2 regions of the Pelorhabdus sp. sgz311001 genome follow, and region 1 is predicted to be linked to the other one. Evidence: riboswitches for the same ligand, from Rfam matches in the RefSeq annotation. Region 1 holds a riboswitch; the other holds the start of a gene.
What was found. Region 1 has a riboswitch for lysine ahead of dapB (4-hydroxy-tetrahydrodipicolinate reductase). Riboswitches for the same ligand answer to the same signal wherever they lie in the genome.
Positions count from the first base shown of each region.

Region 2: linked by a shared signal. The riboswitch ahead of AC0MXB_RS11615 (diaminopimelate decarboxylase family protein) and the one ahead of dapB (4-hydroxy-tetrahydrodipicolinate reductase) in region 1 are both predicted to bind lysine.

Region 1 covers NZ_JBVXUT010000001.1:1,101,501-1,112,581, reverse strand. The annotation lists gene AC0MXB_RS05720 (N-acetylmuramoyl-L-alanine amidase family protein) at 1-659, shown strand, start outside; gene AC0MXB_RS05715 (M16 family metallopeptidase) at 821-2,068, shown strand; gene dut (dUTP diphosphatase) at 2,070-2,516, shown strand; gene AC0MXB_RS05705 (hypothetical protein) at 2,574-2,882, shown strand; gene AC0MXB_RS05700 (YlmC/YmxH family sporulation protein) at 2,896-3,150, shown strand; gene AC0MXB_RS05695 (general stress protein) at 3,236-3,940, shown strand; lysine riboswitch at 4,044-4,219, shown strand; gene dapB (4-hydroxy-tetrahydrodipicolinate reductase) at 4,340-5,140, shown strand; gene AC0MXB_RS05685 (aspartate-semialdehyde dehydrogenase) at 5,188-6,219, shown strand; gene dapG (aspartate kinase) at 6,230-7,447, shown strand; gene dapA (4-hydroxy-tetrahydrodipicolinate synthase) at 7,482-8,369, shown strand; gene AC0MXB_RS05670 (ribonuclease J) at 8,688-10,352, shown strand; gene AC0MXB_RS05665 (ClpP family protease) at 10,501-11,081, shown strand, end outside.
Region 2 covers NZ_JBVXUT010000004.1:122,600-133,680, forward strand. The annotation lists gene AC0MXB_RS11600 (anion permease) at 1-665, opposite strand, end outside; gene AC0MXB_RS11605 (DUF47 domain-containing protein) at 658-1,287, opposite strand; gene pap (polyphosphate:AMP phosphotransferase) at 1,432-2,952, opposite strand; gene AC0MXB_RS11615 (diaminopimelate decarboxylase family protein) at 3,260-4,549, opposite strand; lysine riboswitch at 4,634-4,804, opposite strand; gene AC0MXB_RS11620 (metal-dependent transcriptional regulator) at 4,894-5,337, opposite strand; gene hsp18 (heat shock protein Hsp18) at 5,614-6,057, shown strand; gene AC0MXB_RS11630 (metallophosphoesterase family protein) at 6,150-6,617, opposite strand; gene AC0MXB_RS11635 (XTP/dITP diphosphatase) at 6,629-7,234, opposite strand; gene AC0MXB_RS11640 (histone deacetylase family protein) at 7,281-8,588, opposite strand; gene AC0MXB_RS11645 (hydantoinase/oxoprolinase family protein) at 8,581-10,251, opposite strand; gene AC0MXB_RS11650 (acyl-CoA dehydratase activase) at 10,270-11,028, opposite strand; gene AC0MXB_RS11655 (2-hydroxyacyl-CoA dehydratase family protein) at 11,038-11,081, opposite strand, start outside.

The DNA.
Region 1 (11,081 bases):
GTGCTTCTAGTTCTAGTAATTCTTCCAGTTCTGGGAGTTTACCGCCAACAGGGATAAGCGGCGGAAGTCATAGCGGGAGCAGTAATAGTAAAGGAGCTCTTTACGGTAAAACAATTCTGATAGATCCCGGTCATGGTGGCACAAATCCTGGTTCAGTAGTCGGTAGTTTTCGTGAGTCTGATAATAACCTAGCTGTTGGTCTTAAAGTGAGAGACTTGTTGCGGCAATCCGGTGCTACCGTGATTATGACTCGTTCCAGTGATCAGACGGTGGCTCCGATCGGAAGTACACTTACGGAAGAATTAGCAGCAAGAGTGGCGATGGCTGAAAAAAATCAGGCTGATTTATTTATCAGCATCCACTCTAATGAAAATAATGATACAACAATTCATGGAGCTACGACTTATTACTCTAGCGCTGCTTCAACACAGTTGGCTCAATTAGTCCAAAGGGCATTGGTTCAAACGACTGGAGCAGTTGATAAGGGTGTTCAGCAAGCTAATTTTTACGTAATTCGTAATCCATCTATGCCAAGTATTTTGATTGAAATGGGATTTATGTCCAATCAGGAAGAAGCGATCCAGTTAAATAGTGATTCTTACCGAAACCAAATTGCACAAGGAATTTTCCAAGGCATATCTTCTTATTTTAACTTATAAAAAATCTGATTTTAATTGACAAATAAGCCGAAACAGAGTATATTAAATTGCTTTGTTTTGGCTTTCATTTTTTAGAAAACGCGAAAAAGGCAGGATTTAATTCGGCTTAAGCGAACATTAAGAAAAGAATAGATCGAATTATGGAAAAAAAGGAGCTTATCATGTATCAAAAATCGGTGCTGTCAAATGGAATCCGCGTTGTCACGGAAGAACTATCACATGTAAAGTCGATCAGCTTTGGTGTTTGGATTGGTACGGGATCGCGCTTTGAAACAGAAGAAAATCATGGGATTTCTCATTTCCTCGAACATCTTGTATTTAAAGGAACTGATCGGTTTACGGCACAGGAACTTGCGGAACGCGTTGACGCCATCGGCGGACAAATCAATGCCTTTACGGCTAAAGAATATACTTGTTTTTATATGAAAGTCTTAGATCATCATCTAGAATTCACAGCGGACCTTTTAGCGAATATGTTGATTCATTCTAAATTTCAAGAAACGGATTTAGAGAAAGAGCGTCAAGTTGTACTAGAGGAATTGCATATGTATGAAGATGCACCGGAAGAAATGATCCATGATCTTCATTTACAGCAGTTGTGGCCTCAGCATGCCTTGGGACGCAATATTTTGGGCACGAAAGAAGCAATTGAACGATTTAATCAGTCAATGCTACTGGCATATTATCAGGCTCGCTATCAGCCCGATAATATGGTAATTGCTGCTGCCGGACATTTACAGCATGAGGAAGTAGTTCGCGTAGTAGAAAAATATTTTGGCGCTTTGCAGGGAAAGGCGAAGGCGGTAGAGATCAAACGACCTTCCTATCAAGCTGCGTTAAAAGTAGAAGAAAAAGATACAGAACAGGTTCATATTTGTGTCAGTTTCCCCAGTGTTACTTATCTTTCGCCGGATATTTATAATGTGCATATTTTGAATAATCTTTTAGGCGGTTCCATGAGTTCGCGTCTATTTCAATCAATTCGCGAAGAACGTGGTCTTGCTTATTCTGTGTATTCGTATCAGACAAGTTATCGCGACTGCGGCCTTTTTAGCGTTTATGCCGGCACTCGTCCCGCCAACGCGCAGGAAGTACTTAACTTGATTTTAACAAATTGGCAAAAGTTAAAATCAGAAAAATTTTCAGCTCAGGAATTAGAGAAGAGCAAAGAACAGCTCAAGGGTAATCTATTTTTAGGCTTAGAAAGCTCAGGAAGCCGTATGTCGCGTATAGGCCGCAATGAACTGACTTTGGAGCGCTTTGTTTCTTTAGAAGATGTAGTGGCTAAAATTGATGCTGTTACTCCAAAGAGCTTACAGCATTTTCTCGATACGATCCATTTGGCTGATGTGTCCTGTACCGCTTTAGGTCCGATCCAAAGTCTCGAGATAGGAAAGGAGTTTTCTTAAGATGAAACAACGCGGTTTTTGTTGGGTAAAACAATATGAAACAGCTGGTTTTGCTTTGCCGAAGCGAAGTACTCGCTTTAGCGCTGGCTATGATATTGCCGCTGTGAGTACACTTACTCTAATGCCACAGACGGTAACGCTTGTACCGACTGGCTTAAAGGCGTATATGCAGTCTAATGAATATCTTGGTATTCATATACGATCTTCTTTAGCTGTAAAATCTGGAATTTGTCTTGCCAATGGGCAAGGAATTATTGACGCTGACTATTATGATAATCCAGACAATGAGGGCCATATTATGTTGGCTTTACTAAATCTTAGCAAAGAGCCTTTTGAAATAGTTCCTGGCATGCGTCTAGCTCAGGGGATTTTTTATTCTTATCTCACGGTAGATCAAGATGAAACGCCAGCAGAGCGCCAAGGTGGCTTTGGCAGTACTGGCAAGTAAATTTTTCTTCTTAAAGGAAAAGCTTTGGCATAAGCTAGTAAAAAGAGGAGGCTGATTATGGCCGAATTATTTTTACTTGCTTGTTTGGGCCTTAGCTTTTTCTTTTCGCTCAAATGGCGACTGAAGCGAATTCGCCAAAGCCCAGCCCTTAAAACAGCTGTTTCACCGTTATCAATGGCATTGACAGATCTGGTGGCAACGGCAGGGGGAATTTATTTATCGCTGATTATGGCTGCGGCTTTTTTGAAAATTGCTGTCCCGGAAGTGTTATTTATTTATGGACTAAGCTTTGACCCTCTCGCTTTTTTCTCGCTCCTTGTCACTTTACTACAGCCCTTATGGGGGATATTCTTTACTAAAGAATGAGAAGGTGGACTGCATGCGCTTATGGGAAATGAAAGGCAAAGAAGTCATTAACCTTGCTGATGGGTCACGTCTTGGCGTAGTTGATGAATGTGAGCTTTGTTTTGATGAAGCAACAGGAAGAATTCAGTCTATGCTGCTACCACGGTATGGCGACTTTTGGCAATTTTTCCGCTCAGAAAAAATTGCTGCGATTCCTTGGCCGACGATTAAACGAATTGGCCAGGATTTTATCTTAGTTGACGGACGCTCATCGAAAGCAATCGAATAATTTTGCTTTTGTATATTTCTCTTGCTTTAAGAGACAATATAAGAAGAGTCATTCTTGTTTATTGTCATTTTAAGGAGGGAAATACATGAGAGAAGGTACTGATACTTCACAAACGGGGACTGTTACGTCTGCTTATGACGCTTCGTTGTCGCAAACAGTTCGCCCGGGGTCAACGACTACGCTGGGAGCTATGAATCAGCCAAGTCAGATAGAATCTGGCGCGCCCCTTGCTACAGAAGTTTCTAATGCGAAATCTTCACAATCGGGAAATCAAGTAAGCGGCTCTATGGGAGCAGGCAGTTCTGTAACGATGGTTGTTGCTTCATTTGAACAGAAAAACCAGGCAGAACAGGCTGTAAATCAGCTTCGTCAGCAAGGATTTACGACAGAAGAAATTAACATTGTGGCTAAACAGCAAGCCGAAGGCGCCGAATCGACTGATTTTTATAATGACGATGTAACGGACGGGGCTTTGGCTGGCGGTACGCTTGGCGGCATTGGCGGGTTGCTAGTTGGCGCAGGCGCCTTGGCAATTCCCGGTATTGGTCCGATTGCCGCTGCCGGTCCGATTGCGGCAGCTCTAAGTGGTGCTGTAGCTGGCGGGATTGCTGGCGGTTTAATTGATTATGGTATTCCGGCAGAAGCCAGCAAAGATTATGAAGAAAAGATTACGCAAGGGAAAATTTTGGCTATGGTTCGTACTACGGGAACTAAAATATCACAAGCAAGCTCGATTTTTACACAAAATGGGGCTAGTGAGGTGAATACTCACGCGATTGGTCAATCGTGATACGCTGTTAATAAATTTGATAAAGACAAAAAAGTTGGTAATTTTCATTGACAGCTATTAGGAGAATGGTGTAAACTGTTACTAATTTCATATTTGTGAATCTTTATGATATAGAGGTGCAGGTAACAAGAGTACTTTCAGGAAGAGTAGCGTTGATGATCTGGAAGAAAAGGGTTAACTGCCGAAGTATAAGTAACTGCTAGGTTATTATACTGGTTTTGTGCCAAATAGGTATAAGACTGTCACCAATGATAAGCTTGGTGGAGCGCTATCTCATTTGATGTAAGAAGAAAACCTTTGAAGGAATTTACTTTTTACTTCTATGCGCTTCTAGAATTATCAGCCGGTGAATTGAAAGCCGGCTGTTTTTATTTTGATTTTATTTTAGGAGGTTTCATCATGGAGAAGATTACCGTATTAGTCAGCGGCGCTTGCGGCCGCATGGGCCAAGAGGTTGTAAAGGCTGTTGTGAGAGATGAATCTTTGGAATTGGTCGGAGCAGTCGATAAACATCATGCAGGCAAAGATATTGGTGAAATTGTAGGTTTAGGAAAGCTCAATGTCCCCATTGTTGCCGATTTAGCCGAAGCTTTGCAGCAAGGAAAAGCTTCCGTTATGGTTGATTTTACGAACCCTGACGCCGTGATGCCCAATATTCGTTTGGCTTTGAATAATGGGGTTGCACCTGTTGTTGGGACAACCGGATTTTCTACTGATGATGTACAGGAAGTACGCGCGCTTTGCCAAAAAACAGGTGTGAATGCTTTGATAGCACCAAACTTTGCGATTGGCGCCATTTTACTTATGAAGCTTTCGGTGCAGGCGGCGAAATATATGCCTCATGTAGAAATTATTGAACTACACCATGATCAGAAACTGGATGCTCCTTCAGGTACAGCGCTTCGCACTGCTGAGCTGATTGCTGAAGTCAGAGGAGAAATGAAACAAGGTCATCCCAATGAGGTAGAGAAAATTCCTGGTAGCCGCGGCGGTCAGCTTGCGGGAATTCCGTTGCACAGTGTTCGCTTGCCAGGCTATGTAGCTCATCAGGAAGTTATTTTCGGTGGTTTAGGGCAAACCTTGACGCTGCGCCACGATAGTATTTCACGCGAGTCTTTTATGCCTGGCGTTACGTTGGCTTGTAAGAAAGTGCTTACTACATCTGGCTTAACTTTTGGCTTAGAAAATATTTTGGACTAATTCTTATCAAATGATTCTAAATTTTTATGAGTTGGAGTGTGGATATGATGAAAAAACCAAATGTTGCTATTTTAGGAGCTACAGGTGCTGTTGGCAAAGAGTTTTTAACGCTGATTGAAGAACGGAAATTTCCTTTTAATGATTTAAAATTGTTGGCCTCCAAACGTTCAGCCGGTACGAAAATTGATTTTATGGGGAAAACTTATATTGTGGAAGAAGCAACGGAAGATTCCTTTAAAGGGATTGATATTGCTCTTTTTGCCGGTGGTTCAGCCAGCAAAACTTTTGCGCCTGCTGCGGTAAAAAGCGGTGCCGTTGTGATTGACAATTCCAGCGCTTTCCGTATGGATCCTGAGGTTCCTTTAATTGTGCCGGAAGTGAATCCTGAAGCGATTAAAGAACATAAAGGTATTATTGCCAATCCGAATTGCTCAACGATCATCATGCTTATGGCTTTAAAACCAATTTATGACCGCGTGAAAATTAAACGGATTGTTGTTTCTACCTATCAAGCCGTATCTGGTGCTGGTAAAGAAGGCATCGAAGAATTAACGAATCAGGTGGAAGCTGTCATGAATCATCGTTCGGTTGAAGCGAATATTTTGCCTAGCGCTTCCTTACCAAAGCATTACCAGATTGCTTTTAATTTACTGCCACAGATTGATGTTTTTGTGGAAGACGGCTATACCAAAGAAGAAATGAAAATGGTACATGAAACACATAAGATCTTAAATGACTATACTATAGGTATAACGGCAACAACGGTACGCGTTCCTGTATATCGCAGCCATTCTGAATCCATTAATCTGGAACTTGAAGGGCCGCTTTCTGTCGAGGCAGCTAAAGAGGTTTTGGCAGCTTTCCCAGGCGTAATTGTAGAAGACGATCCAGCGCAGCAGATCTATCCTATGCCGCTGTTTACTTCTGATAAAGATGATGTTTTTGTCGGACGAATTCGTCCTGATAAGTCGGTACAATACGGTTTGAATCTTTGGGTAACAGGCGACCAGATTCGAAAAGGCGCCGCACTGAACGCGCTCCAAATTGCCGAGTATATGATTCAAGAAGAATTAGTTTGAGGTGTCGTAAATGCGGATACTTGTTCAGAAATTTGGCGGGACTTCTGTGGCTACGCCAGAGGCACGCCAACGGGTTGTTAAAAAAGTAAAAGAAGCTATGGCTGAAGGGTATGCACCAGTAGTTGTTGTATCAGCCATGGGGCGGAAAGGCGCTCCTTATGCGACAGATACGCTGTTATCAGTCCTTAACGAAGCCAATCCTAAAGTAGCAAAGCGAGAAGTGGATTCACTGCTTTACTGCGGTGAAATGATTTCTGCTTCCGTTATGGCAGCAACGCTGCAAGTTGCCGATGTGGCTAGCGTAATGCTGACAGGCGGTCAAGCCGGCATTATTACAGATGATCAATTTACCAACGCACGCATTCTAAAAATTGATACAGCTCCTTTGCTACGATTGCTTAAGGCCGGTAAAATTCCTGTGGTTTGTGGTTTTCAAGGCGTCACAAAAAATGGTGAATTTACCACTCTAGGGCGGGGCGGCAGTGATACGACAGGCGCTGCGCTTGGCGCCGCCTTAGAGGCAGAGCGCGTAGAAATTTATACAGATGTAGACGGAATTATGACAGCTGATCCACGGATGGTTACGAATGCCCGGATTCTTGACTGTGTGAGTTACGGTGAAATTTGTCAAATGGCGCATCAAGGTGCGAAAGTGATTCATCCACGAGCGGTAGAAATTGCTATGCAGAAAAATATCCCGCTTGTTGTAAAGTCAACTTTCAGTGACGCTCCTGGTACGCTCATTACAACATTAGCGGCAGAAACTGGTGAAGGTTCTGCCGTGTCTGATCGAGTGGCTACCGGTGTTGCTTATCTTGGTTCGATCGCTCAGGTTAAGATTGATGTAAACTCGACAGCGTCCCATGAAGCAGCATCTCAGGTTTTTCGGGCTATGGCGGAAAACAATATTAGCGTTGATCTGATTAATGTTCATCCTGGGCAAATTATGTTTACAGTAAAACAGGAATATATTCCGCTTGCGCAGACCAAGCTAAAAGACCTTGACTTTTCTCCAGAAATTTTAGCTGATTGTGCTAAGGTTTCTGTAGTTGGCGGCGGTATGCGCGAAGTTCCTGGGGTTATGGCGAATTTCGTTGATGCCTTGACAACAAGCCGAATCGAAATTTTGCAAACAGTAGATTCGCACACCTCCATTTCAGCACTAGTGCGGCAAGATGATGTAAAAGCTGCACTCTTAGCGCTTCATGAACGGTTTGGCCTGGCCTAACAGGCAGACGCTTTTTATCTGAGGAGGAAATTACATGAATTCTTTTGGCCGAATATTAACAGCTATGGTCACGCCTTTTCATGACAATGGCTCGGTCAATTATGAAGCCGCGAGTCAATTGGCTCAGTATCTTGTCAGTAACGGATCAGACGGACTCGTTGTTGCTGGCAGTACTGGCGAAGCTGCTACAATGACGAAACAAGAGAAAATTGAACTTTTTAAAACAGTACTGGCCGCAGTAGGCGATAAAGCGACCGTTATTGCTGGTACTGGAACGAACGATACGCAATCTACCATCGATATGACGCAGGCCGCTGAAGCAGTAGGCGTACATGGCGCTTTGGTAGTAGGCCCTTATTATAATAAACCACCGCAAGAAGGGTTTTATCAGCACTTTAAAGCAGTAGCAAATGCAACGACTTTGCCGATTGTTATATATAATGTGCCAGGCCGAACCGCTTCCAATATCTTGCCTAGTACGATTATTCGTCTTAGTGAAATAAAAAATATCGTAGCTGTCAAAGAATCGAGCGGCAATCTTGATCAGTTTGCTGAGGTTGTCAGCAATACGCCTGAGGACTTTTTAGTCTACAGCGGTGATGATTCATTAGCTTTACCAGGCTTAGCTGTCGGCGCTCATGGCGTAATCAGCGTAGCTGCGCATATTGCCGGAAAGCCCATGCAGAGCATGATACAGTCTTTCTTGGCAGGCGATACGAAACGTGCCGCTAAATTACATCAGGCTCTCTTAGCCATTTATAAAGGACTCTTCATCACAACAAATCCGATTCCTGTTAAAACAGCTGTGTCCATGTTAGGCCTTGCGGTAGGGCCGCTACGGTTGCCGCTGATCGCAGCAACAGAACAGGAGCGGCTTCAAATTGCGGCAACCGTGAAGCTGGCTCAGTCGCTATCTCTATAAATTATCGTTAAAAAGTTAAAAGAAAAAAGACTGCAGATAGGCTTGCTACTTGTTGTGGCAAGCCTTTTGTATTACTTTGTGTTACATTTGTATTACTTTATCTAAATCCGTATATAATAAAGTTGCAATTATAAGTTTTGCTTGTTGCTAACATGTAAATAGTGTATAATAAATCTGGAAGAATTGTTCGGCAGTAGTTTTTTGTAAGTAAATGAACGGCTTTTACCGATGAGAGAGCGGACAAATAAATCGGCAATTTTACTATGCTTGCTTTTATGGTAATTGAATCTACTTGTTTTTTTGGAGGTGTATATTTTATTGGCTAAAATACCGCAGAAAATTCAGATTATTCCTTTGGGCGGCTTAGGCGAAATCGGAAAAAATATGACTGTCGTTCGTTATGGCGATGAGATACTTGTTATTGATTCCGGCCTAATGTTTCCTGAAGATGACATGTTAGGGATTGATCTTGTCATTCCTGATATTTCTTATTTGATTGAAAATCGTGACATGATTAAAGCAATTGTTTTAACTCATGGCCATGAAGACCATATTGGGGCGTTGCCCTACGTATTGAAGCAACTGAATGTACCTGTTTATGGTACGCGACTGACTCTGGGAATTTTGCAAGGTCGCTTGAAAGAAAATAATGTTTCGACAGCCAATCTTGTTCCGGTTCAGCCGGGAGATCAAATTCAGTTGGGAATTTTTAAAGTTGGTTTTATTCGTGTAAGTCACAGCATTGCCGATGCTGTTTCTTTGTCCATAAAAACGCCGCTTGGTACGATTGTCCATACCGGCGATTTCAAGCTCGATCAAACTCCCGTAGACGGTAAAGTAACTGATTTTCACCGTTTTGCAGAACTAGGCGACCAAGGCGTTCTTGCACTGTTAGCTGACAGTACGAATGCAGAAAGACCTGGTTATACCAAAAGCGAGAGTTCAGTCGGTATTGCTTTTGATGAAACATTCCGCAATGCCAGAGAACGCATTATTATTGCAACTTTTTCTTCCAATATTCATCGTTTGCAACAGGCGATTGACATGGCCTGCAAGTATAAGCGCAAGGTGGCTATTATTGGCCGCAGCATGGTCAATGTAGTGAATATTGCTATGGAACTTGGTTATATGAACATTCCCGAAGGGATTCTTATTGATATTGATGAAATTAATAATTATCCCGCTTCAGGTGTAGTTATTTTGACAACAGGCAGTCAAGGCGAGCCGATGTCCGCTTTAACGCGTATGGCTATGTCTGATCATAAAAAGGTTGATATTGTACCAGGGGACACAGTGATTATCTCGGCAACACCCATTCCTGGGAATGAAAAATCTGTTGCTAGAACGATTGACTTCTTGTTTAAGCAAGGGGCAGAAGTGATTTATGATAAAAATTCGGGTATTCACGTATCAGGACACGCTAGTCAAGAAGAATTAAAGATGATTCATAATTTAATTCGTCCCAAATTTTTCATTCCTGTTCACGGCGAGTACCGGCATTTAATTAAACATGCCAAATTAGCGCAAGAACTTGGTATGGAAAAACAGAATATTCTTGTTGGCGAAAACGGCCAAGTTTTAGAAATTAGTCAGGATAAGGCCCAGATTAATGGTAAAGTCACAGCAGGTAAAGTACTTGTTGATGGCTTAGGTGTCGGTGATGTCGGCAATATTGTATTGCGCGATCGTCGTCAATTATCACAAGATGGCATTTTGATTGTTGTGGTTACAATGGACAAACAAAAAGGCTGTGTTGTAGCCGGACCTGATATTGTTTCGCGTGGCTTTGTTTATGTAAGAGAGTCAGAACAGCTTATGGATGAAGCGCGTACGCGCGTAGAGCAAGCCCTCGAAAAGTGTAGTGGTAATGGTGTAACTGAGTGGGCGGCAATTAAATCAACTGTACGGGATACGTTAGGGAAATATCTGTATGAACGTACGCGGCGCCGTCCGATGATTTTGCCAATTATCATGGAAGTGTAATTTAACTGGAAATTAAATACTGGTTTTTGATGATCCGCCTTATTAGGCGGATCATCTTTTGCGCTTAGGCGAAAGCAACGTATGAATCATGGGCTCTATGGTCAATACTAGCAATAGAAAAGTATTGTATCAATGGAGGGATGTACTTGTGATTCATGATGACAACCCAGTTGTTGCCCCAAGTCCTGATAAAACGAATGTGCCACAGCAAGAAAAGTCAAAAACATCGCTAGCTAAATCGCCGTCTGCTGAAGCTTTAGAGGACCTTGGTACAACAGAAATTCCTACAGCAAAAAGTAATTTGCATGTGATGACGATTATTGGCCAGATTGAAGGACATATGATTTTACCGCCTAATAATAAAACAACAAAGTATGAGCATGTGATGCCCCAGCTTGTAGCTATTGAACAAAATCCCGATATTGAAGGGTTTATGCTGCTTTTGAACACGGTTGGCGGCGATGTAGAAGCAGGTTTAGCCATTGCCGAAATGATTGCCAGTATGTCTAAGCCCTCCGTATCCATTGTCTTGGGCGGCGGACATAGTATTGGCGTACCAATTGCTGTTTCGGCAACTCATTCTTTTATTGTCGAAAGTGCTACAATGACGATTCATCCAATCCGCCTAACAGGGCTAGTAATTGGTGCGCAAAGTTCTTTTGACTATTTGGAGAAAATGCAAGAAAGAGTCAATAAATTTGTTGTTTCTCATTCACATATTGCTGAAGA
Region 2 (11,081 bases), on a different contig from region 1:
CAAGAAAACTTAACCCATGTCGGTACATCCAGGGTTGGAATATATCCGGCACTAAGTAAGGCTAGTGTAATAATCCCCATGGATTTTTGCGCATCATTGGAACCATGAGAAAAAGCCATTAAAGCAGCCGATAGTAACTGCATCTTTTTAAAGCGATGATTCAGTTCTGATGGAGCAAAGCGGCCAAAAAGCCACAACAGGATAATCATAATAAAATAACCAAAAATAAGAGCTATCACTGGCGATAAAATTAAAGATAAAACAATTTTGAAAATCCCTACAGCATTCAAAGCATCCCAACCGCTATTTAAAGCGACAGTGCCAATGACACCGCCAATTAAAGCATGAGAAGAGCTGCTAGGTATACCGTACCACCATGTAATTAAATTCCAGCCAATGGCGCCAATTAGGGCCGCCACAATCATAGGTTGATTGATTAGGTCAGCTGAACGAACAAGGTCGCCGCCAATAGTCTTGGCTACGCCAGTACTAAACAGCGCTCCGGAAAAATTTAAAATCGTTGCCATAATAATGGCATGATTGGGTTTCAAGGCTCGCGTCGAAACGGACGTCGCGATCGCATTCGCCGTATCATGAAACCCATTAATATAATCAAAGGCTAATGCGAAAAAGACAACTACATAAACAATCGATAAATCAGGCATATTTCAACAAAACTCCCTTAAGTAAGGCGGCTACATCTTCACAATCATCAAGAGCGTCTTCCATAAGCATGAGTATCTCTTTCCACTTGATGATTTCGATAGGGTCCTTACATTCGCGGAATAGTTTGGCCATTTCCTGTCGATATAATCGATCGCCTTCGGATTCATGTTCAATAATGCGACCGCAGCGCGCTTCAATTTTTAGCCGCTTTTCCTTTAGATCCGGCAGATAAGAGCAGGCCCGCTCCATTTGCTTCGCGCTTTTCGCTACGAGAGCCGCTAAAAGCAACGCACCTTCGGAAGCACTGTTTACATTATAAAGAGTCATTCGTTCGGCAATTCCTTGGACACCATCAATGACATCGTCGATTTTTTGCGCCAAGGCATAAATATCTTCTCGGTCAAGCGGTGTAATAAACGTATCATTTAGACGTCCGACAATTTTATCCGTCACTTTATCGGCCTGTTTTTCCAAATCATCCACTTTACTGAATAAATCAGCTAATTGTTCCGGATGACTCATTGCCTCAAGCAACATATCGGCGCTTTGCCGCACAAGCACAGTTAACTCGGCAATATATTCATAAAAATTCCCGTCTCTCGGCTTCAGTCGAAATCCCATACTTGTCCCTCCTAATCGTACAACCTCTTTGATTATAGCTTAGCTTTTTCCTCTTGTCGAATAGGTTTTTTACCTTATCAACGCTCTTTTTTAAAGAAAAATTATTCTGTAAATTTTAAAAATAGCTTATTTTGTTTTCCCATGTCATAATTTGTTTTCAATTGTCTCTAAAACAGTTTTTAAGACTTTAATCCTAGCATAAGGCTTTGATTCGGCTTCAACAATGGTCCAGGGAGCATAGGAAGTGCTTGTACGGAAAAACATTTCATCAACTGCCGTTTCATACTGTTCCCACTTTTCACGATTACGCCAATCCTCACCAGTAATCTTCCATTCCTTCTCTGGCGTCGACTGCCGTTCTTCAAAGCGGCGCTTTTGTTCTTCCTTACTGATATGAAGCCAAAATTTAATGATGGGAGCGCCAAAATGAGCCCATTGCTCTTCCATTTCATTGATTTCCCGATAGGCCCGGCGCCACTCTTCCTCACGGCAAAACCCTTCCACACGTTCAACCATGACCCGACCGTACCAGCTACGATCAAAAATGGCAATATGCCCCTGCTTGGGCATGCTTCGCCAAAATCGCCACAAATAATGATGGCTTTTTTCTTCATCATTTGGGGCGGCAATCGGCACAACCGTATAGCCCCGCGGGTCCATATGTTGCGTCAAGCGGCGAATCGCCCCGCCTTTACCGGCGGCATCCCAGCCTTCAAAAACAATAAGTACCGGCATTTTTTTCGTATAGATAGTATATTCAATTTCACGAATTCTTTCCTGATACTTCTTAAGTTTTTCCTGATACGTCGCCTCATCGATCGTTAAAGACAGATCCACTTCGTTCAACATAGAGCTTTTCAACAGTTTTTGATCAAACTGTGCTGCCGTAAATAAGGGATCAACAGTAGGTAGAGTATCCGACAAAACACTCGCTTTCTGTTCCTGCTCGCGTCGAATCAAGTCAATTTTTTCTTCCAACGCTTGCGCAAAAGCTGTCAAAATTTTCACAGTAGCAAACCGCTTGTCAGTTGCCTCGACAATCAGCCAAGGCGCCGCATCTGTATCCGTTTTTTCCAGCATGACTTCCACAGCTTGCAAGTAGTTTTCATAAGCATTATGATGCTCCCAATCTTCTGCGGTAACCCGCCAGGCTGAAGCAGGATCGCTCGCTAGCTTTTCGAGCCTTTCTTTTTGCTCTTTACGACTTATATGCAAAAAAAGTTTGATCATAACAGCGCCCTCAGCTACAAGCTGCCGTTCAAAAGAAGGTATCTCTTGATAGGCATTCGCTACTTGCTCTGCTGTTGCTGTTTGCGTAACTTTTTCTACTAAAACACGGCGGTACCAACTGCGGTCAAAGATCGCAATGCGTCCTTTCGGCGGAATTTTCGTCCAAAACCGCCAGAAATAAGATCGCGCCGCCTCTTCGGCGCTTGGCTCATGAATTGCAAAAACTTGAAAGCCCCGGGGATCAAGCGCTTGCAGCAATTCGTTAACTAAGGTTCCTTTGCCTGCGGCTTTCCAGCCCTCAAAAACGAGAATAACCGGAATCTGTAAATCTCGAGCCTGCCGTTGCAGCAGACCGACTTTTTTTCTTAGTTCAGAAACAACCTTACGATACGTATCTTTGTCTAGCTTTTTTTTCAAGTCTACTTTTTCCAGCACGAAGTTACACCGCCTTATTTCTGTTTTGGGTCTAGTCCGCAAATTAACAAAAATTTAATCATTTGGCAACATCATAATGCTTATTTTCGCATATACTACAAATGTAAGTGCTATTGAATTTTAAACAAAGCTGACTTGACTTTATGCAGGTACAGCGATCTAACCGCTCAATGAGCGGTTATTTTCTTGCTCTGCCAAAGTCCACTACTTATACTGTAACATTCTAGCGAATATTGGTAAAGAAAAAAGAACAAGCTAAAAAGAATCCTTCTTTTTGCTTGTTCTTTCATTTTGTCTGTTAAAAAATTTATTTTACCGTTGCAGCAGCTGTCTGCTGCACAGAAGGAGCCTCTAAATCAAGTGTTGCAAAATAATCATCAAGTGTTTCTGCTCGGCGAATCATTTTGACTGCGCCATTTGGCTGTAACAAAAGCTCAGCGGAACGAAGTTTTCCATTATAATTGAAGCCCATAGCATGGCCATGTGCACCAGCATCATGAAGAACGAGTAAATCGCCAATATCAATTTTGGGTAAAGCTCGGTCAATAGCAAATTTATCATTATTCTCACATAATGAGCCTGTTACGTCATAGATGTGGTCAAGCGGAGCTGTTTCTTTGCCAACGACAGTAATATGATGGTAAGAACCGTACAGAGCCGGACGCATCAAGTTGGCCATGCAAGCATCTAAGCCAATATAATTTTTGTAAATTTCCTTTTTATGAATCGCTGTTGTCACTAAGTAGCCATAAGGACCTGTGATCATACGACCGCACTCCATAGCAATCTTTAATGGTGCTAAGCCGTTCGCTACGATTTTAGCTTCATAAGCCTTTTTCACTTCCTGGCCTAAATATTCTAAATCGATCGCCTGCTGTTCCGGTTTATAAGGAATCCCGACACCGCCGCCTAAATTAACAAACTCAAGGGAAATGCCCAATTTTTCTTTTAGTTCGACAGCTAAGTCAAACATCATATTCGCTGTACCAATCAAGCCAGACGGATCTAATTCATTTGAGCAAACCATCGTATGAAGGCCAAACCGTTTTACGCCTTTTTCCTGCATGCGTTTATAGGCTGTAAACAGCTGTTCTTTCGTCAAGCCATATTTCGCTTCTTCGGGATAACCGATAATGGTATTACCGCCGCTTTCCATAAGCGGTCCCGGATTGTAACGAAAACAAATGATTTCAGGAATTGATGCTACTTTTTCTAAAAAGTCAATATGAGTAATATCATCAAGATTAATAATAGCGCCAAGTTCACGAGCTTTGCGAAATTCCGCCGGCGGCGTATCATTAGAGGTGAAAATAATGTCTTCGCCTGATAAACCAACGCGTTCTGATAAAACAAGCTCAGCCATAGAGCTGCAGTCGGCGCCAACGCCTTCTTCTTTTAAAAGAGCCATAATATGGGGATTCGGCGCCGCTTTGACGGCAAAGTATTCTTTAAAAGCTGGGGCCCAGGAAAAGGCCTGTAAAAATCGACGTACATTGGCGCGAATCGCCGCTTCATCATAAATGTGAAAAGGCGTAGGATACTGATTTACAATCGCTTCTAGTTGTTCGCGAGAAAAGGGCAGTGTTTTTTCTGACATGAATGATCCTCCTAGCGGGATATACCCAAAATAATATAGCGGTCGCTGAGAACTCCCCGCAACCGCCTAGTATAAACTTAAGCTTTGCAAGATAGCACTCCATCCGGTCTTGGATGACAGTTTGACTCCTCTTCAAAGCCAAACCAGCAAAAACCCCAGCCAGGGATTTTCACTTCGGCGGAAATGCCTTTCTGCTCCGTCATCGCCGGCCCGCTCAAAAGCATACTCTTCATTTTCCGCTCCTCTATCATAGCATCATTATTGAATTGTTTTGGCCCTAGTATAAGTTCTTTTACCTCATACTGTCAACTCTTTTTCCGTATTTTTTCATCGAAAGGTTACATTTATTTGCTATCCGAGCCTTTTTTGTCTTCCCAATAGTCAATGGATGTCTTTTCGCCATCACTAATAAAATGATGCTCTACCATAAAATTTAGTAAACCAGCCATGGTTTCGCGGCTTAAAACATGCTCTAGACGACAGGCGTCTTCTTCGGCAACAGCGGGAGCCACGCCCAGCGTATCTTTTAAAAAGCTGGTAAGAATCTTATGGCGATTGGCAATACATAATGCCAGCTCGGCGCCACGTTCGGTAAGACGAATCGGCTTATAAGGCAAATAGAAAATCAAGCCGTGCTTGGCTAAATTTTGCAACGCACCTGTTACGCTGGCCATTCGAACTTTCATCTTTACAGCAATATCTTTAACACGAACCTCTTGGCCATCTAGGCCTAGCCCGTAAATGGTTTCCAAATAATTCTCCATACTAGGAGTCAGTGCCAATTTCACAGAGCTCTCTCCCATCTTTATATAGCTGATAATCATTCTCTCTTTAAACATATTTCTTTATTATAGGCAGAAATAGTACCACTGTCAAAGGAAAAGGTAAAATCAAATGAAGTTGATAGCTTGCAAAAAAACAAGAAAAAAGAAAATATTTTCGTATATTTCCCATTAATAATCCGAGAAAAACAAATTTGACCTTTTGGCTAATTAGACTTTTACTGACCTTTAGTTTATACTAAAGCCATAAAGAAAAAGCAATCAATTAAGGAGGTTGATCTTATGTTTGACATGGTTCCTTTCAAAAAAACAGCAATGCCAACAAAACGCGGCGACTATTTCAGCAATTTCCTTGACAACTTCTTTGATGAAGATTTCTTTGCTCCCTTCAATCAATTTGGCACTTCCTTCCGAGTTGACTTAAAGGAAACGCCAGAAGCTTATCAGATCGAAGCCGATCTTCCCGGTATCGACAAAGAAGCAATCCAGCTTGAATACAAAGATCATTATCTGACAATCGCTGCCAACCGGGCTGAAAAAGTCGAAGAAAACCACGATGGCTATGTCCGTCGCGAAAGAAAGTTTGGTCAATTTCAACGAAGTTTCTATATTGATAATGTGGTAGAGAATGAGATTAGCGCCGAATTTAAAAATGGCGTTCTCTTCGTAATTTTACCGAAAAAAGAAAAAGTTACAGCTCCGTCTCATCAAATTCCCATTAAATAAAGCGGTCCCTCTCAAACCAATCGAGTCCCAACAATTCATAAAAGCGGGCTGGAGAAAACTTGACTTTAAGTTTTCTCCAGCCCTTTATTTTCTTACGGCATATCAAAGGTTATGATTTTTCCAGTCAACTCATTCCCGGCAATCTCAACAACGGCAATAGAAGCTTTCTCGCCGCGATGAGGATAGCCGACACTACCTGGATTCAAATAGAGACGTCCGGCATTTTTTTCCATAAAAGCGCTATGAGTATGCCCAAATAAAATAAGATCCGCCTCATAATGTGTGCCCCAGTAAAAAAGTTCTGTTAAATCCTGCTTCACATGATAGCGGTGACCATGGGTTAACCAAATCTGCTTGCCCATGACTTCGAGAAACTCATCATATTTCGCTTGCGTCCAACCATCGGTATTGCCTGCTACGGCTACAGTCGGCACAGAAGTCCACTGCAACAAGAAATCTATATCCTGACTGTAATCGCCGCAATGAAGCCACATATCAACAGGGCCGCTATACTGCAGCGCTTTTTCTATAGCCAGACGATTGCCGTGGCTATCACTCATGACTCCTATTTTCACGGAAACATCGCCGCCAATTTATGCGCCATTTCTTTAAGAGCCAGACCGCGATGGCTTAACTGATTTTTTTCTTCGATGGACACTTCACTAAGCGTCTTTCCCAGCTCTGGTACAAAGAAGAGAGGGTCGTAGCCAAAACCGCCACTCCCTTGCGGCGCCTGCAAAATAAGACCTTCACAAACGCCGTCTGCTGTCAACAGAACCTCTCCGTCAGGACCTGCCAGTACCAAGCTGCAGCGAAACCGTCCCGTTCTCGCCTCCTCTGGCACACCTTTCAAAGCATGAAGTAGCTTTTCATTGTTTTGTGCGTCCGTGGCCTGCTCGCCGGCATAGCGAGCGGAATAAACTCCCGGCGCTAATTGCAGCGCATCCACTTCTAAGCCGGAGTCATCAGCCAAACAGAATTTCTTCGTCTGTTTGGCATATTCGACGGCTTTCTTAGTGGCATTGGCTAAAAAAGTTGCGCCATCTTCTGCTACTTCGCCAAAATCACCGCACTGATCTAGTGCGAGGACTGTTACGGGAAGATGCGAAAAATATTCGGCAATTTCCTTGATCTTTCCCTTATTTTTACTTGCTACTACAATTTCTTGTTTTGCCACACTAACCGCCCTCGCTTTGTATCTATTGTCTCATCCATCTTTAATTCTATAATTCTTCTAATATATCATCGCGCTTATCCTGAATAAAATAATGCTCATAGCGCTCTTCCTGCTTGGCCTTGTAAACGGCTTCACGGGCTTCTTGTCGGCAAGCCGGACAAGCGTCTTCCTCAACTACAGCAACAAAAGCGCTCTGGCTGTCATAATAACTCGTCTCAGCTTCTGTAGCAATTGTCATAAACGAGCGGCAATGACGGCAAAGCCGTACCTTTTCTAGTTGTTGCTCGCGAATGCCGCTGTCATCATAATAAATATTTTTACGCCGTGAAAAAAAATCGCCCCATTTATTCATTTCAGCCGTTCTTAATTCGTCTCTGGCTCGCCAAATCGCCGTCTGATCAGCTACTAACTTCTTGAGGTAAGCCATATCCGAGCGCCCTCGTTTGGCAGCAATATCTGGTTCGATGACCCGGCTATAGTCAAGACCGGCCATAGCCAAAATGATCCCAACATTCACATAGGGAAGGGCATCTTCAATGGAATACCCGCCTTCTAGTACCGCAATATGAGCATTTAACTTTTCAGCCAGTCGCGCATAACCTTGGGCGGTAATCGCCATATTTGCCAAAGGATCGCTATAATGATTATCCTGCCCGGCGGAATTGATAATCAGCTCCGGCTGAAAATCCTCCAGCATTGGCAAAACAAGCTGATCAATCACATAATGCAGCCCCACATCATCCGTTCCCGGCGGCAAAGGTAAATTAATGGTCGTGCCAAAAGCCCTCGGACTACCTAGTTCATTTGCGAAGCCTGTTCCTGGATAGAGAGTGCGACCGTCTTGATGAAATGAAATAAAAAGCGTATCAGGATCATGATAAAAAATATCTTGCGTTCCGTCGCCATGGTGTACATCCGTATCGACAATCGCCACACGTTTAATGCCAAAATGCCGCCGCATATGGGCAATCATAATTGCCTCCATATTAACAGTACAAAACCCTCGCGTACCATGAACCACTTTCATAGCATGATGTCCTGGCGGTCGTACCAAAGCAAAGGAGCGATCCACTTTTCCCTGATAAACGGCTTTTGCTGCTGTAATTGCGCCGCCTGCCGCTACCAGATGAGCTTCTTTAATATGAGCGGCTACAGAAGGAACACCAATATGAACGCGCTCTAAATCGCGCAGCGTAGCAAGCTCCGGCCGATATTCGATAATATTGGGCAGATCAAGCAGCCCTTCTTCCTCAATTTGATCACGCGTATATAACAGACGCTCTTCCCGTTCGGGATGAGTCGGCGTAATGGCCCAATCAAAAGCTGGGAAAAAAACAAGTCCTAGTTTATTCATGACTGCCAGCCTCCTTGTGACGTTGCAAAGAAAGCAAAACGCCCGGTTTGATCTGTTCTCGGCAGGAAATCATTTTTCCCACAGTCTGAAAGCCTCGAATCATATTGAATTCTTCTTGATACACTTCCTCTATGTTGGATGCGTCCATACCTGCCGCTGCAGCTTGGCGCGCTAATTCTTCTCTCGCTATTTTTTGCGCATCGGCAAGAGAAAAATTCTTTTTGTCAATTTTTTCTTTCCGCATAAGTTCAGGAATCGTATAATAGGAAGCCGCAGTATCGGCGCGAAGCGTTAACGCCATTGTCGGCCGAGAAACAGCGGCTCCAACGGCATTGGCAATTTCAGCATATTCCGGCACAAGGTAAGGTAAATCAAACTGTTGCGCCACTGTAGGAATCAGACCAGCCGCCGCCCCGCCAACGCCCAAAATTGTCTTCGGTGTAAACGGATCAGGATGAATCAAGTCATTGACTGTATAAACAGGCTGCAGTTCTTCTTCGGCAATCGTTGCCGCGATAGCTTCCTGAATCGTCGCAGCGGCAACAGTCATAATCTCAGCAGCCACTTCCGAAAGACTCTGACCGGGAATGGCCAGATTCATAATCGCCTGACAAGCAGCCGCTTCATTCCCAAAAACCATCTGTTGCGCTGCAATCATGGCATCAGATAAGGTTGGCTCATGCCCCCCTACGGCAATAGGCGGTCCCTTACGCACAGGGCCGACTTTCATTTCACCAGCTTCACGGCGCACGTAACTATCGCCGCCGATGCCGACTGAACGGAGCCGGAAAGCGCGCACTGACGTAGCATAACCTGCTATCTTGGCCCCACGCTGGGCAAAAAGCGCCTGCCCCTTGCGCCATAAAGCAATATCCGTTGTGGTTCCGCCAATATCTAACGAAATAGCGTCTTCGCCTTCTGGCGCCAAAGCCATAATACCAAGTACGCTGGCAGAGGGACCTGTAAACACAGCCTCGACTGGCGACTTTCTAGCAACAGCCAGCGGCAGCGTTCCACCGTCGGCCTTTAAAATATGAACAGGCGCCGCAATCGAACGCTTGCCAAGGGCTGCTTCCACCGAATCGGCAAAAGCATTAAACAGATCATAGCAGGCGGCATTATAGTAAGCCGCATTGGCACGACGGACAAAATTTAAAGAACCGCTGACCGTAGAGGCGGCGGTAACATGTTTGGCCTGTTTTTCTCGCAGCCACTGGACGACACATTCCTCATTCATTGGATTACGCACGGCAAATTTACCGGCTACGGCAAATGATTTACCGGTGATCGGACCAAGATCAGCGAGCAAGGCCGTTTGCTCCGGCTTCATAGCTACGCGTCCGCGATGGTCCACATAGCCAGCAGCTACATATGGCTTTACCGGAAACAGTCCTTCTGTATTCATGCCCGGACCAGGCATCAAGACAAGTTGTACCGGATCAAGCCGATTTTCAACAATTGCATTGGTGACAACCGTTGTTGAGAGGGCGACACGGGAAATTTCCTCTGGAGCGATATGGGCAATAGCTGCATCTAGAGCCGTTAACACCCCTTGTAATAAGTCTTGATGCGTCGTCGCTGCCTTACTCTTTGCAACAATTTTTCGGTCTGAAACTAAAACTGCATCTGTAAAGGTTCCGCCAACATCAATGCCTAACCACACGGTTATTCCCTTCCTTCTTTACTGCTCTCGGCCATACACGCAGCAGCCAATAGCACCGTTTAACTGCGGCTCAGCCGGAATCACAACAGAAACGTCCAAATCCTTTTCTAACATACGAGCAAGAGCTTTACCCCAAGCGACTCCCCCAGTAAAAACTAAAACGGGGCTTTTTAAAGTGATAAGCAACGGGCGAATTCGTTTTACAATGGAAGCATTCACCCCTGCCGCCAAAGAAGCCGTGCTGTGACCTTCGACTATGCGGCCAATGAGTTCCGATTCCCCAAAGATAGCGCAAGTTGAACTAAGCTCTACAGGGTTCTCATCATAATCCCCCAGTTCTTCCAAGGAAATTTGTAAAACCGTCGCCATATTTTCCAAATAACGCCCCGTACTAGCAGCGCATTTATCATTTGTCTCAAAATCAAGCATTTTTCCCTTACGGACCTTAATCACCTTACTGTCTTGACCGCCAAGATCGAGTAACGTAAAATCTTGGAGTCCCGTTTGTTCAATAGCGCCAAGCATATGGGCCTTCAATTCGGGAATCACCGTAGCTTTGGCAATCGCTAACGTATTTCGACCGTAACCTGTGGCTACAACCTTGGTTACATCGGCAAATCCTAGCGCAGCAAAATCAACAACAAGCTCACCATCTACTTGCTTGCCGTATTGACGATAGAAAGCAACTGTTTCATAAAGGGCTTTATGAACAATTTGTTTTTGATCCATAATCACAACTTTGACAGAACGACTGCCTAAATCAATTCCACAAATCATTTTTTCACCTCACTTCAGCATCTCTAAAAAACTATCTAGGCGTAATTTAGTCC